DNA from 2 places in the Acidovorax sp. 106 genome. Region 2 is predicted to be linked to the other one. Evidence: predicted binding sites of a transcription regulator. Region 2 holds the regulator's gene; the other holds the start of a gene.
The links. Region 2 encodes FNR, which switches genes on or off when oxygen is low (the NO sensors DNR and NnrR bind a similar motif). Its sites were predicted from a motif close to TTGATNNNNATCAA; they were not measured.
Positions count from the first base shown of each region.

Region 1: the regulator FNR is predicted to act here: its motif matches at 3,189-3,202, upstream of cyoA (ubiquinol oxidase subunit II).

Region 1 covers NZ_RCCC01000001.1:2,345,167-2,352,265, reverse strand. Annotated here, with positions in the region: gene ruvA (Holliday junction branch migration protein RuvA) at 1-25, opposite strand, end outside; gene C8C98_RS10495 (PhoH family protein) at 112-1,062, shown strand; gene ybeY (rRNA maturation RNase YbeY) at 1,123-1,581, shown strand; gene C8C98_RS10485 (MFS transporter) at 1,682-3,019, opposite strand; gene cyoA (ubiquinol oxidase subunit II) at 3,296-4,363, shown strand; gene cyoB (cytochrome o ubiquinol oxidase subunit I) at 4,372-6,375, shown strand; gene cyoC (cytochrome o ubiquinol oxidase subunit III) at 6,368-7,000, shown strand; gene cyoD (cytochrome o ubiquinol oxidase subunit IV) at 7,001-7,099, shown strand, end outside.
Region 2 covers NZ_RCCC01000001.1:4,787,074-4,794,172, reverse strand. Annotated here, with positions in the region: gene ccoP (cytochrome-c oxidase, cbb3-type subunit III) at 1-409, shown strand, start outside; gene ccoG (cytochrome c oxidase accessory protein CcoG) at 490-1,947, shown strand; gene C8C98_RS21065 (FixH family protein) at 1,993-2,280, shown strand; gene C8C98_RS21060 (hypothetical protein) at 2,354-2,647, shown strand; gene fnr (fumarate/nitrate reduction transcriptional regulator Fnr) at 2,693-3,415, opposite strand; gene hemN (oxygen-independent coproporphyrinogen III oxidase) at 3,605-4,987, shown strand; gene C8C98_RS21045 (sulfite exporter TauE/SafE family protein) at 4,996-5,727, shown strand; gene C8C98_RS21040 (HD-GYP domain-containing protein) at 6,147-7,099, shown strand, end outside.

The DNA of each region.
Region 1 (7,099 bases), 2.4 Mb from region 2:
GGGTGCCGGTCAATTTGCCTATCATTGGTGTCCTTTGGCGCCGCAGCATGCGTAGGCAGGCGGCGCGCTCTTTTTTGTCGTCATTGGCTTTTGCCGACTGGAATTATCAGCGTGATCCTGCGCCACACCTTCACCCCACACAACAACACGCGGCTCACCCACCTGTGCGGCCCGGCGGACGCGCACCTGCGCACCATCGAAGTGGCCCTGGAGGTAAGCATCGCCCATCGGCACGAACAGTTCAAGGTGGACGGCCCCAAGGCCAAAGCCACCCAGGCCATGGAATTGTTGCAGGCGCTGTACGAGATGGCCGAGCGGCCCATCCCTGAAGACACGCTGCAAATCATGCTGGCGGGCGATTCTGGGCTGATCGAAGCGCCCGAGGGCGCCATCGTGCTCAACACCCGCCGCGCGGACCTGCGTGGCCGCACCCCCACCCAAAGCCTGTACCTGCAGAACATTGCTTCGCACGACATCACCTTTGGCATTGGCCCTGCGGGCACAGGCAAAACCTACTTGGCCGTGGCCTGCGCGGTAGATGCTCTAGAACGCAGTGCCGTACAGCGCATTGTGCTGACCCGCCCGGCGGTCGAGGCGGGTGAGCGCCTGGGCTTTTTGCCCGGCGACCTGGCCCAAAAGGTCGACCCCTACCTGCGCCCGCTGTACGACGCCCTGTACGAGTTGATGGGCCACGACAAGGTGCAAAAGGCGTTTGAGCGCAACGCCATTGAAATCGCCCCGCTGGCCTTCATGCGCGGGCGCACGCTAAACAACGCTTTTGTGATCCTGGACGAGGCGCAAAACACCACCCCTGAGCAAATGAAGATGTTCCTCACCCGCATCGGCTTTGGCGCGCGTGCCGTGGTCACGGGCGATGTGAGCCAGATCGATCTGCCCAAGGGGGCCATGAGCGGGCTGATCGATGCCGAGCGGGTGCTCAAGCGGGTCAAGGGCATTGCCATCACACGCTTTACCAGTGCCGACGTGGTGCGCCACCCCCTGGTGGCGCGCATTGTGGACGCCTACGATGCGCCACGCCGCGCACAGACTGCGCGCAGCTGAGCATTTTTACTATTATTTTTATAGCTGCTTGCGCTTATATATCAAGCGCCAGAGGCCAAAATGACACTCAACCAACTCTCTCTGTCCTTGCAGTTTGGCAAGTTTGACAACCTGGCAGAACACCGCGCCACCCTGCCCCGCCACAAGGTCACGCGCTGGATTCGCCACGCCTTGTCCACCGATGCGGAAATCACAGTGCGCATCGTGGGCGCAGAAGAAGGCCAACAGCTCAACCGCGAGTACCGCAAAAAAGACTACGCCACCAACGTGCTCACGTTTGACTACACGCAGGAGCCCATCGTCACCGCAGACCTGGTGCTGTGCGCACCCGTGGTGGAACGCGAGGCCCAAGAGCAAAACAAAAGCCTGGAAGAGCACTACGCGCACCTGCTGGTGCACGGCGCACTGCACGCCCAGGGCTGGGACCACGAGACCAGCGCCGAGGACGCCGACGAAATGGAGGCCTACGAAACGGCCATCCTGCAAGAGCTGGGGTTTGCCGACCCTTACGCTAAATAAAGACCAACACCCAACCCCAGCGCAGAGCCCGTCGTGGGGCCAAGGGGTTTAGAGGTCAGGGGCTCAGCACAGGTGCTGCAGCCCCCACCCAGCACCACCATCAAGCCTCTTTGCGCTCAATCAACCGGTTGATGCGCAAAGCCACCAGGGTACACACCACGCCCGACAGCAGGTACAGCGACACGGCCCCCAGCCCAAACTTGGCCGACAGCCCCAAGGCCACCAGCGGGGCAAACCCGGCGCCCAGCAGCCAGGCCAAGTCCGCCGACAGCGCTGCGCCCGTGTAGCGGTACTGGGCCGAGAAATTGGCCGTGACGGTGCCCGAAGCCTGCCCATACGACAAGCCCAGCAGCACAAAACCCACCAACAAGAACACGTTATTGCCTGTAGAGCCGGCCCCCAGCAACCACGGCGCCGTGAAGCTGAACAGCCCGATCAGCACCGCCATCGAGCCCAGCAGGTTGCGCCGCCCCACCCGGTCGGCCAGCCAGCCCGACAGCATGATGGCTGCGGCTGCCAGGAAGGCGCCCACGATCTGTACCGAGAGGACCTCGGTGATGGACTGCTCGGAGTACATCGAAATCCACGACAGAGGGAACACGGTGGCGATATGGAACAGCGCAAAGCTGGACAAGGCAGCAAAGGCACCCAGCAGCACATTGCCCCCCTCATCGCGCATGACCTGGGCCACGCTCACCGGCTGCAACTCGCGCTGCTGCAGCAATTCGGCATACGACTGCCCCACCACCAGACGCAAACGGGCAAACAAGGCCACCACGTTGATGGCAAAGGCCACGAAGAAGGGATAGCGCCAGCCCCAGTCCAGGAACTCGGCCACGCTCAGGCTGCTATACAAATATGCAAACAGGCTGGCCGCCAGCACAAAACCCACAGGCGCCCCCAGCTGCCCGATCATGGCAAACCAGCCGCGCCGCTCCTTGGGGGCGCTCATCGCCAACAGGGAGGGCAACCCATCCCAGGTGCCCCCCAGCGCCAGCCCCTGGCCAATGCGCAGAATGATCAGGGCCGCAATCGCCTTGGAGCCCACCGACGCGTAGCTGGGCAAAAACGCCATGCCCGCCGTGCAGGCCCCCAGCAAAAACAGCGACAGCGTCAGCTTGGTGCCCCGCCCCCAGCGCCGCTGCACAGCCATGGAGATGGCGGTGCCCACAGGGCGGGCCACGAAAGCCAGGGCAAATATGGCAAACGCCATCAAAGTCCCATCCAGCCGCGACAAGAACGGGAACAGCAAAGAGGGGAAGACCAGCACGCTGGCAATGCCGAACACAAAAAAATCAAAGTATTCGGAAGACCGCCCAATGATCACCCCCACCGCGATCTCACCGGGGGTCACATCCTCATCGGTGTGGGCGTTGGCCAAAGACACCGAACCATCAAAACCTGGAGCAGGCAGGGCTGCTGAACCTGGGCTGTACATATTGACGCTCCTCAAGAAACTGACACCACTCCGTTCTACACCCCTCAGAGGGCCCTCACAAGTGAGCTTTCGCTAGCCCTGCGCGTAGGAAAACCCTGATTGCCAGCCCTCCAAACCCGCCTGCGACAGATCAAACCCAGACCAAAGAGCCGAAAACACTGGCTCGCATTTGATGTTGGACAAAATGTCCAATCGACAAAATCGGTAGCGAGACTACATTTCGACACTTCAGCCATTCGTGTTTACACCTAAGCGCCCCTTTGTAGCGCCCCTAGCATGCTCAAAAACAAAGAATCTCGCAGGCCCGCCTGGCTTGCCGCGATCGCCCTGACCACCGGCCTGGCCGGTTGCAGCAAGGCCGTCGTACTCAACCCGGCCGGTGACATTGCCGCCCAACAGGGCCAGATGGTCATCACCGCCACACTGTTGATGCTCATCATCATCGTGCCGGTGATCGCCCTGACCCTGTTCTTCGCCTGGAAGTACCGCCAGTCGAACACCGCCAACACCGAGGCCGACTACGACCCCGAGTGGCACCACTCCACCACGCTTGAGCTGGTGATCTGGACCGTGCCGCTGCTCATCATCATTGCCCTGGGCGCCCTGACCTGGATCGGCACCCACAAGCTTGACCCCTACCGCCCCCTGGACCGCATCGACGCCCAGCGCCCCCTGGACGCCAACGTCAAGCCCCTGGAAGTGCAAGTGGTGGCGATGGACTGGAAATGGCTGTTTTTCTACCCAGAGCAAGGCATTGCCACAGTAAACGAGCTGGCCGCCCCGGTGGACCGCCCCATTCTGTTCAAACTGACCGCGACATCGACCATGAACGCGTTCTACGTGCCTGACCTGGCCGGCATGATCTACGCCATGCCCGGCATGCAGACCGAGCTGAACGCCGTCATCAACAAGCCTGGCGTGTTCAACGGCATGTCTTCGCACTACAGCGGCGCAGGCTTCTCTGGCATGACCTTCAAGTTCCACGGCCTGAGCAACGATGACTTTGCCCAGTGGGTGCAAAAAGCCAAGACCGAGGGCAAGCCCCTGGACAAAGGCTCCTACCTGAACCTCGCCAAGCCCAGCGAGCGCGACCCCGTGCAACGCTTTGCGTCGGTGGAAGATGGCCTGTACGACAAGGTGCTCAACCGCTGTGTGGAAGACGGAAAGATGTGCATGCACCACATGATGGCCATCGACGCCCAGGGCGGCGACGCCTATGTGCGCGCAGCAGGCCTGAACCTGCCCCAGGACGTGTGCAACGCACAAAACGCAGCCCAAGTGGTGGCAGCGCTTGAAACCCGCAACGCACCGGCACAAACCTCCGGCGCCAGCATCCGCCAATGAGCCTCGCTATGACCTCCGAAAACGTAACTCCCGCCCACTGGGCGCTGGGCCGCCTGAGCTGGGACGTTGTGCCCATGGCGCACGAACCCATCGTGCTGGCCACCTTCATTGCCGTGGTGCTTGGTGGTCTTGCCGTCGTGGCAGGCATCACCAAGTTCCGCCTGTGGGGCCCGCTGTGGCGCGACTGGATCTGCAGCATTGACCACAAAAAGATCGGGATCATGTACATGATCCTGGGCCTGGTGATGCTGCTGCGCGGCTTTGCCGACGCCGTGATGATGCGCCTGCAACAGGCCATGGCCTTTGGCGACAACATGGGCTACCTGCCACCGCACCACTACGACCAGATCTTCACAGCCCACGGCGTGATCATGATCTTCTTCGTGGCGATGCCGCTGGTCACGGGCCTGATGAACTACCTCGTGCCGCTGCAAATCGGCGCGCGCGACGTGTCCTTCCCGTTCCTCAACAACTTCAGCTTCTGGATGACCACCGCTGGCGCCGTGCTGGTGATGGTGTCGCTGTTCCTGGGGGAGTTCTCCACCTCCGGCTGGCTGGCGCTGTCCAACCTGGGCTCACAAAGCGCCAGCACGGGGCTGGACTACTACATCTGGGCACTGCAGATTGCCGGGGTGGGCACCACGCTCTCGGGGATCAACCTGATCGTCACCATCGTCAAGATGCGCGCCCCCGGCATGAGCCTGATGAAGATGCCCGTCTTCACCTGGACCGCCCTGTGCACCAACGCGCTGATCGTGGCCTCCTTCCCCGTGCTGACGGCCGCGCTGGTGCTGATGTCGCTGGACCGCTATGTTGGCACCAACTTCTTCACCAACGAGCTGGGTGGCAACCCCATGCTCTACGTGAACCTGATCTGGATCTGGGGCCACCCTGAGGTGTACATCCTGGTGCTGCCCGCCTTCGGCGTGTTCTCCGAAGTGGTGGCCACCTTCAGCAAGAAGCGCCTGTTTGGCTACACCTCCATGGTGTACGCCACGGTGTGTATCACCATCCTGTCGTACCTGGTGTGGCTGCACCACTTCTTCACCATGGGCTCGGGCGCGAGCGTGAACACCTTCTTCGGTATCACGACCATGATCATCTCGATCCCCACGGGCGCGAAGATCTTCAACTGGCTGTTCACCATGTACAAGGGCCGCATCCGCTTTGAGCTGCCCATGATGTGGACCGTGGCCTTCATGGTGACGTTTGCCATCGGCGGCATGACCGGCGTGCTGCTGGCCGTGCCACCCGCCGACTTCGTGCTGCACAACAGCCTGTTCCTTATCGCTCACTTCCACAACGTGATCATCGGCGGCGTGGTGTTTGCCATGTTTGCAGGCATCAACTACTGGTTCCCCAAGGCGTTTGGCTACAAGCTGGACCGCACCTGGGGCGTGTACTCCTTCTGGCTGTGGCTGGTGGGCTTCTGGGTGGCTTTCACGCCGCTGTACGTGCTGGGCCTGATGGGCGTCACGCGCCGCGTGAGCCACTTTGAAGACCAATCGCTGCAAATCTGGTTCGTGATCGCTGCCATTGGCGCAGCCATGATTGCCGCGGGCATTGGCTGCTTCCTGATCCAGTTGGTGGTCAGCTTCCTCAAGCGCGAGCAACTGCGCGACTGGACGGGCGACCCTTGGGGTGGCCGCACGCTGGAGTGGGCCACCTCCTCGCCCCCACCCAACTACAACTTCGCCTTCACGCCCGTGGTGCATGAGATCGACGCCTGGTGGGACATGAAGAAGCACGGCTACCAACGCCCGCTCAGCGGCTTCCAGTCCATCCACATGCCTGCCAATACCGGGGCTGGTGTGGTCATCTCGGGCCTCTCGCTGGTGTTCGGCTTTGCGCTGATCTGGCACATGTGGCTGCTGGCTGCGGTGTCGTTCGCAGCCGTGGTGCTGGCTTCGATCATCCACACGTTCAACTACAAGCGTGACTTCTACATCCCTGCCTCCGAAGTGGTTGCCACCGAAGAAGCCCGCACACTCCAACTCGCACGCCATGTCTGATATCCGCATCCAAGCGGGCGCCGCAGGCGCCCTGGCCCCGCGCGAGTACCACCTCGCGCACGAGCCCCATCCCGAAAACGGCACCGCCCTGGGTTTCTGGCTGTACCTGATGAGCGACTGCCTCATCTTTGCCGCCCTGTTTGCCACGTACGGCGTGCTGGGCCGCAGCTATGCGGCAGGCCCCACCGGCGCCCAGCTGTTTGACTTGCCCCTGGTGGCCATCAACACGGCCTTCCTGCTGCTGTCGTCCATCACCTTCGGCTTTGCCATGCTGCGCAAGCAGCTGGGCGACGTCAAAGGCACGCTGCTGTGGCTGGGCATCACGGGCCTGTTTGGTCTGTGCTTCCTGGGGCTGGAGCTGTACGAGTTCCAGCATCTGATCCACCAGGGCGCAGGCCCTCAGCGCAGCGCCTTCCTGTCGGCCTTCTTCACGCTGGTGGGCACCCACGGTCTGCACGTCACCTTCGGCCTGGTCTGGCTGGTGGTGCTGATGTTGCAGATCAACAAACACGGCCTGATCCCCGAGAACAACCGCCGCCTGATGTGCCTGTCCATGTTCTGGCACTTCTTGGACGTGGTCTGGATCGGCGTATTCACCTTTGTGTACCTGATGGGGGTGCTGTAAATGAGCGCACAACATGCAACGCACGCGCACGATGCGCACGGGCACGACGATCACCACCATGACGCGGGCCCCCACAGCACCTTCTCCGGTTACATGGTC
Region 2 (7,099 bases):
CGGCGGCACTCCAGACAAGATTCTGGAAACCTTGCAAAAGGGCCGTATTGGCAACATGCCTCCCATGGCTGCAGCGGTTGGCACGCCTGAAGATGTGCGCAACCTGTCGCACTACGTGTTGAGCCTGTCGGGCAGCCCCCATGATTCATTGCGCGCCTCTTTGGGCAAGTCCAAGTTCACGGCATGTGCTGCATGCCATGGCATGGACGGCAAAGGCAACCAGGCCCTGGGTGCCCCCAACCTGACCGACGACATCTGGCTGCATGGCTGGGGTGAGGCAGCCATCACGGCCATGATCAACAACGGCAAGGTCAACCAGATGCCTGCACAGGCAGAAAAGTTGACGGAAGCCCAGATCAAGGTGCTGGCCTCGTATGTCTGGGGCTTGTCAAACAACAAGGCTCAGTAAGCTGGGTACGGGGCGGTATCGGGTGATACCGCCCTTTGTTGTTTGGGTTGAGTAGTTTTGAAGAAATAAAGAGCGCCACCATGAAGCAACCCAGCGAGTCCCCTCGCAAGGTCATTCCCATCGCTCCCGTCGAGGCAGCTGGCTCCGATGCTTCCAGCAGTCAGGTTGAGATCGTCTCCCTGTACGAGGCGCAGAAGAAGATTTACCCGCGCTCGATCAGCGGCTTGTTTGCCCGGTGGCGCTGGGCCATGGTGTTCCTGACCCAGTTGGTGTTTTATGGCCTGCCCTGGCTCGAGTGGGGGCAGCGCCAAATGGTGCTGTTCGATCTGGGCGCGCGCCGCTTTTACATTTTTGGTCTGGTCCTGTATCCGCAGGATTTCATCTACCTTACGGGGCTGCTGATCATCTCAGCACTGTCTCTGTTCTTGTTCACTGCGGTGGCAGGGCGCTTGTGGTGTGGGTTTGCGTGTCCGCAAACGGTTTACACCGAAATCTTCATGTGGATTGAGCACAAGATCGAAGGTGATCGCAGTGCCCGCTTGCGCCTGGATGGCGGTCCGTGGACCTTTGAAAAGGTCAGGAAAAAGTTTTTCAAGCAAGCCGTTTGGATTGCAGTAGCCCTGTGGACGGGGTTCACTTTCGTTGGCTACTTTGTGCCGATCCGCGAGCTGGGCGCTGAGCTGATCGCTTTGCAGGGCAGCTGGCAGATTTTCTGGGTGTTGTTTTACGGTTTTGCCACCTATGGCAATGCGGGCTTCATGCGTGAGCAAGTGTGCAAGTACATGTGTCCCTATGCACGCTTTCAGAGCGCCATGTTTGACAAGGACACGCTCATCGTCAGCTACGACGTTGCGCGTGGTGAGCCACGTGGGCCACGCAGCAAGACCGTAGATCACAAGGCGAAGGGTCTCGGGGATTGCATCGACTGCACGCTGTGTGTGCAGGTGTGCCCTGTGGGTATTGATATTCGCAAAGGGCTGCAGTACGAGTGCATTGGGTGCGGGTTGTGCGTGGATGCGTGCAACACTGTCATGGACAAGGTGAAGTACCCCCGTGGCTTGATTCGGTTCACTACCCAGAATGGCGTCGTGAAGCGCTGGTCGCAGTCCCAGATCCTACGGCGCGTGTTGCGGCCCCGTGTGTTGATTTACAGCGCCGTGCTGGTGACCTTGTGTGTGGCCATGCTTGCCAGCCTGATGACCAGAACGCCTTTGAAGGTCGACGTTGTGCGGGATCGTGCCGCCTTGTCTCGCATCGTTGCGGGCGGTAAGCTGGAGAACATCTACCGTATCCAGATCATGAATGCGACGGAGTTGCCTCAGCGCTACCACGTAGCAGCCAAGGGGCTGGAGGGCTTGGAGGTCGTATCGGAGGCTGCTGTGGACATTGAGCCTGCGCAGTCACGCTGGGTGGCGGTGCGTTTGCAGGTGCCCTATGGGTCCGCAACGCCGGGTTCGCATCCTGTGACGTTTGAGATTGGGGCGGAAGGTGGTGGCGCCCATGTATCGGAAAAAACTGTCTTTTTGGTTCCTCGGTAAGCAGCCTGTGGTCTCGCTGTTTTACCCGTTTTGATGGAGTTTGCTATGTCTTCGATTTCCTCTTCAGCACCCGCACCCGCACCCGTCCAGGCTGCCCCTTGGTGGAAGTTTGGCCATGTTTGGCTGGTGCTCTCAGGCCCCGCGATCGTCGTAGTGGCGGGCTTCGTCACCTTGTGGATTGCAGTGTCCAGTCCTGACCCTGTGGTTGCTGAAGACTACTACCAGCAAGGCATTGACATCAACAAGAGGCTGGAGAATCCGGAGCCCGGCATGGCACCTGCGCTCAAGGGCCGCAACCATGCCGTGACACCACTCAAAGACCAGCCCCGCTAGTTGCGGGGTCAGGGCCTCCATGGCGGTAGGCCCAGGCTTCGACGCCTTCTCAAAACCATACGGAGACACCACGATGTGGACACAGCGTTTGATGTGGATTGCTTGGCCTGCTTTTTTGGTCGCCGGGGCTTTGGAGGTGTTGGTGTTTGCCATGGTGGACCCCCAAGACCTGCACTGGTTTGGACAGCCGCTGGCGTTGTCTCGGCAGGGGGTTTACACCCTGGCGTTCTTTGCCTTTTGGGCGCTCACCATGTTGTCGGGTGCCATGACCACGCTGCTGGCCATGTCACCGTTTGAACTCAACCGCTGCCCTGTGCCTGACCAAGACCGGCCTGACGATTGCCGCAAGACACCATCTTGCCCTTGATGTGGGTTGCAAGCTACCGTTGGGCATGCCCTGCAAGCAGGTTGCTCAATGGCATGCTTGCTGATTGTTCACGATGCGGCGCAGGGCATCGGTGTCCAAGATTCGTACGTGGCGCTGGCGAACTTCGACGGTTCCATCCTCTACGAATTTGGAGAAAGTGCGGCTCACGGTTTCCAATTTGAGGCCCAGGTAGCTGCCAATTTCTTCCCGGGTCATGCGCAGCACCAACTCCGATTGAGAGAAGCCGCGAGCATGCAGGCGCTGTACCAGGTTGAGCAGGAATGCCGCCAAGCGCTCTTCAGCCCGCATGCTGCCCAAAAGAAGCATCACGCCGTGTTCGCGCACGATTTCGCGGCTCATGATTTTGTGCACATGGTGCTGCAGTGCCGTTACTTCGCGTGAGAGTTCTTCAATGCGATCAAACGGCATCACACAGACTTCGGCGTCTTCCAGCGCCACGGCGTCGCAGGTATGGTGATCATTGACAATGCCATCCAGGCCGATGATCTCACCGGCCATTTGAAAGCCCGTGACTTGGTCGCGACCATCCTCAGTGGCGACACAGGTCTTGAAGAAACCTGTGCGAATGGCGTACAGCGAGGTGAAGGCTTCGCCATTGCGAAAAAGTGTGCCGCCGCGCTTGACTTTGCGGCGCACGGCCACCACCTCGTCGATGCGCTGCAGCTGTTCGTCATTGAGGCCAACGGGCATGCAAAGCTCGCGGAGGTTGCAGTTGGAGCAAGCGACTTTGATGGTGAGCGGATTCATGGCACAGAAACCTGGTTGATGTTCGGGCATATCGTGCACGACGAGGGAGGCCGGTATGCCTCGGTCTGCGAGTAGCAGCAGATGATATGCATCAAATTGTCGCTCTTGTGGAGATGACTTCACTTGATGCAGGTCAAGGACGCAAGAGGAGGGGTGCGGCACAGTAAGCTAGTACGCAAGGATATCCCCATGACCGCAGTTACCCCAGAACTCCTGACCCGCTTTGACGTGCCAGGCCCTCGATACACCTCCTACCCCACGGCAGACCGTTTCGTGGAGGCATTTGGCCAAGAGGAATATGCCTTGGCATTGGCGCAGAGGCATCTGGGAACAGGTGCCAAGGCGATGCCATTGTCGCTTTACGTGCACATTCCGTTTTGCGAGTCGCTATGCTACTACTGCGCTTGCAACAAGATCATCACCAAACACCATGACCGCGCCGATGTCTATTTGCGCTACCTGAGCCGTGAGATTGATCTGCACACGGCCCAGTGCGGTGTAGGGCAGGTGGTCAGTCAGCTGCATTTGGGGGGGGGGACGCCGACGTTTCTCTCGGATGAGGGCTTGCGCGAACTCATGTCTATGCTCAAGCGCAGCTTCACGCTGGCGCCTGGGGGTGAGTATTCGATCGAGGTGGACCCGCGGACTGTGAATGCAGAGCGCTTGGCCTTGTTGGCCGAGTTGGGTTTTAACCGGCTGAGTTTTGGTGTGCAAGACTTTGACACCGAGGTACAAAAGGCCGTGCACCGCGTGCAGCCCGCCGAGCAGGTCTTTGCTTTGGTAGAGTCCGCCCGGTCCATTGGGTTTGATTCCATCAATGTGGATTTGATTTACGGTTTGCCACGCCAGACCCCTGAATCTTTTGACCGTACGCTGTCCCAGATCGCTCAGCTCCGCCCGGATCGGATTGCGCTGTACGCTTATGCTCACTTGCCAGACCGCTTCAAGCCCCAGCGTCGCATCATCACTGCCGAGCTGCCTACGGGCGGAGCCAAGGTGGCCATGTTGTCGCGTTCGCTGGATGCCTTTTTGGAGGCGGGCTACGTGTATGTGGGGATGGACCATTTCGCGCTGCCCACCGATGCCCTGGCCATTGCCAAGCGGCAAGGGCGCTTGCACCGTAATTTCCAGGGGTACAGCACGCAGCCTGACTGCGATCTGATTGGCTTGGGCGTATCGGCCATTGGGCGCATTGGTGCCACCTATAGCCAAAATGCCAAGACCCTGGATGAGTACTACGACCACCTCGACCAGGGGCGTTTGCCCGTGGTCCGTGGCTTGGCACTGAATCGGGACGATCTGGTGCGACGTGCTGCCATCATGGCCTTGATGTGCCAAGGAGAGTTGCTCATTGAGCCCATGGAGCAGGCTTGGCTGATTGACTTCCGCCGCTACTTTGCTGCTGAGTTGGATCAGCTCCAGGACATGCAGACCCAAGGCCTGGTGGAGGTCGGTGACGAGGGTGTGCGTGTCACGGCCATGGGGTGGTTCTTTGTGCGTGGCATTGCCATGGTGTTTGATCGCTACCTGCAGGCTGATCGCACGCGTGCCAAGTTCTCTCGCATCATCTGACACTCGATATGACTGGTGCCGTGGCCTGGACTGCGTTGGTGATGGGGCTCCTGGGTGGTACCCACTGCATTGCCATGTGTTCGGCGCCTTGCGGTGCCGTGGTGGGGGCGGGCGCTTCAGTGGCAGGAACTCTCCCGCCAGAGCAGCCTGTGCACTGGATGCCACGCAGCGCAGCACCCTCTGTTCTGCGCCAGTTGGCTTTTCACAGTGGCCGTGTGCTGGGCTATTCGCTGCTGGGGGCCTTGGCGGCCTGGGCGATGGACAGCCTGGCCTGGGTCACCCAGCAATCCATGGCACTGCGGCCTGTGTGGACGCTCATGCACGTTGCTGTGCTGGGTTGGGGGCTGATGATGATGGTTCAGTTGCGCCAGCCTGCCTGGGTGGAGCAGGCCGGTCGCTCAGTGTGGGCGCGTGTCAGGCCCTTGGTGGGCAGCCCTGCCGGGGTGGCGTCGGCTGGTATGTTGTGGGCTCTGATGCCCTGTGGGCTGCTTTACTCAGCGCTGTTGGTGGCAGCGCTCAGTGGCGGCCCGGTACAAGGGGCGTTGTCTATGGCGCTTTTTGCAGTGGGCAGCGGCCTGTGGCTGGTCGGTGGCCCGCTGGCATGGCATTGGGGGCGCAAGCACCTCCAAGCGTTGCGGGGTGATTGGGGGGCTCGTATCAGTGGCGCCTTGTTGTGTGGCGTTGCGGTGTGGGCGTTGTGGATGGACTTGGTATACAAGCCTTCACTGTGGTGTCGTTGAGTCAGGCGCTTGGCCCTGCCTGCCAAGAACCTGTTCAAAGAGCTGGCCGACTGCTTTGGCTTGTATAGCTAGCGATCAGTCCGTCACTTTTTGGCAATTTCACCACACTCCGTCAGCTTTTACATCTTGCTGGACCAGCTGATCTATCTTTGCGGGACAGCCATTTTTCTGCTTCTGCCGAACCGTGCGCTGAGATGGCCCCGGCTGGGCACAAGGTTTTGCGGCTTTTGCGTCTGAGTTCGACCTCTTTTCCAGAAAAGCGCTGCTGGAAATAGGGGGTAAACGCCTTGCTCAGGCGGCCATCAGAACTGGTGATAATGGGCTTAACAATTGCCGCGGTATTGTTACATTTTCCCACTGTCACCTATTGCGCTGTGAATACCTCAGTTCTTATCGATATCAGCCAGTTGCGAATTGGCATGTATATCCAGCTGGATTTGAGTTGGATGCAGCATCCGTTTCCCGTCAGCAATTTCAGGGTGGGCTCTGCGGAGCAGATCGCAACCCTGCGCGAGTTGGGGCTCACCCAAATCAAGGTGCTGCCCAAGAAAAGCGACCCCGAGTTTCGCCATGGCGTGATTCCGCCAGAACTCGAAACTCCGCCAGCATGCCCAGAGCCTGTATCGCCTGAGTCCGTTGTTGCGGATCAATCCTCTGCATTGACCGCTGGGGCTGAGAATGCCCTGGCGTTGCGGCGCAGGTTGCTGCTGGCAGCCCAAAACGCTTCTTTGATGGCCTGCGATCAGCGCTTTCGCTTGGCCACTCGCCAGTATGTGGCGATGGAGAAGCTGGTCAGTGACCAGCCCCAGGCTGCGCAAGCTGAAGGGGCATCGCTCGTGTCAGAGTGTGTGGGTGAGCTGCTTGAAAACAGTGACTCGGTGATCCGCCTGCTCTCTGAGGGCGTTGGTGAGCCGGGTGCACTGCATCCCGTGAATGTCATGGTGCTGAGCCTTTTGCTGGGCAAAGCGCTGGGTATGAAAAGCGCCGAGTTGCATGACCTGGGTGTCGCGGCGTTGCTGCACGACATCGGAAAAATGGGCATGCCGCTGCAACTGGCCCATGTCTCTTCTTCCATGACCCTCGCTGAACGCTCGCGCTACGAGGGCCATGTGGCCGCCTCGGTAGCGTTGGCCACGCGCATGGGTTGGGGCAAATCTGTGCTGACCGCCATCGCGCAGCACCATGAAATGGTCGATGGCTCGGGCTTTCCTTTGCGTCGCGGCGCGGCAGAGCTGGGTCGATCCAGCCAAGTGGTGGCGCTGGTCAATCACTATGACCGCATTTGCAGCCCGATCGGTGGAGGGGGCCTTACGCCCCACGAGAGCTTGTCTGTGATCTTTGCACAGCACAAGTCGCGGTTTGATTCTGTGGT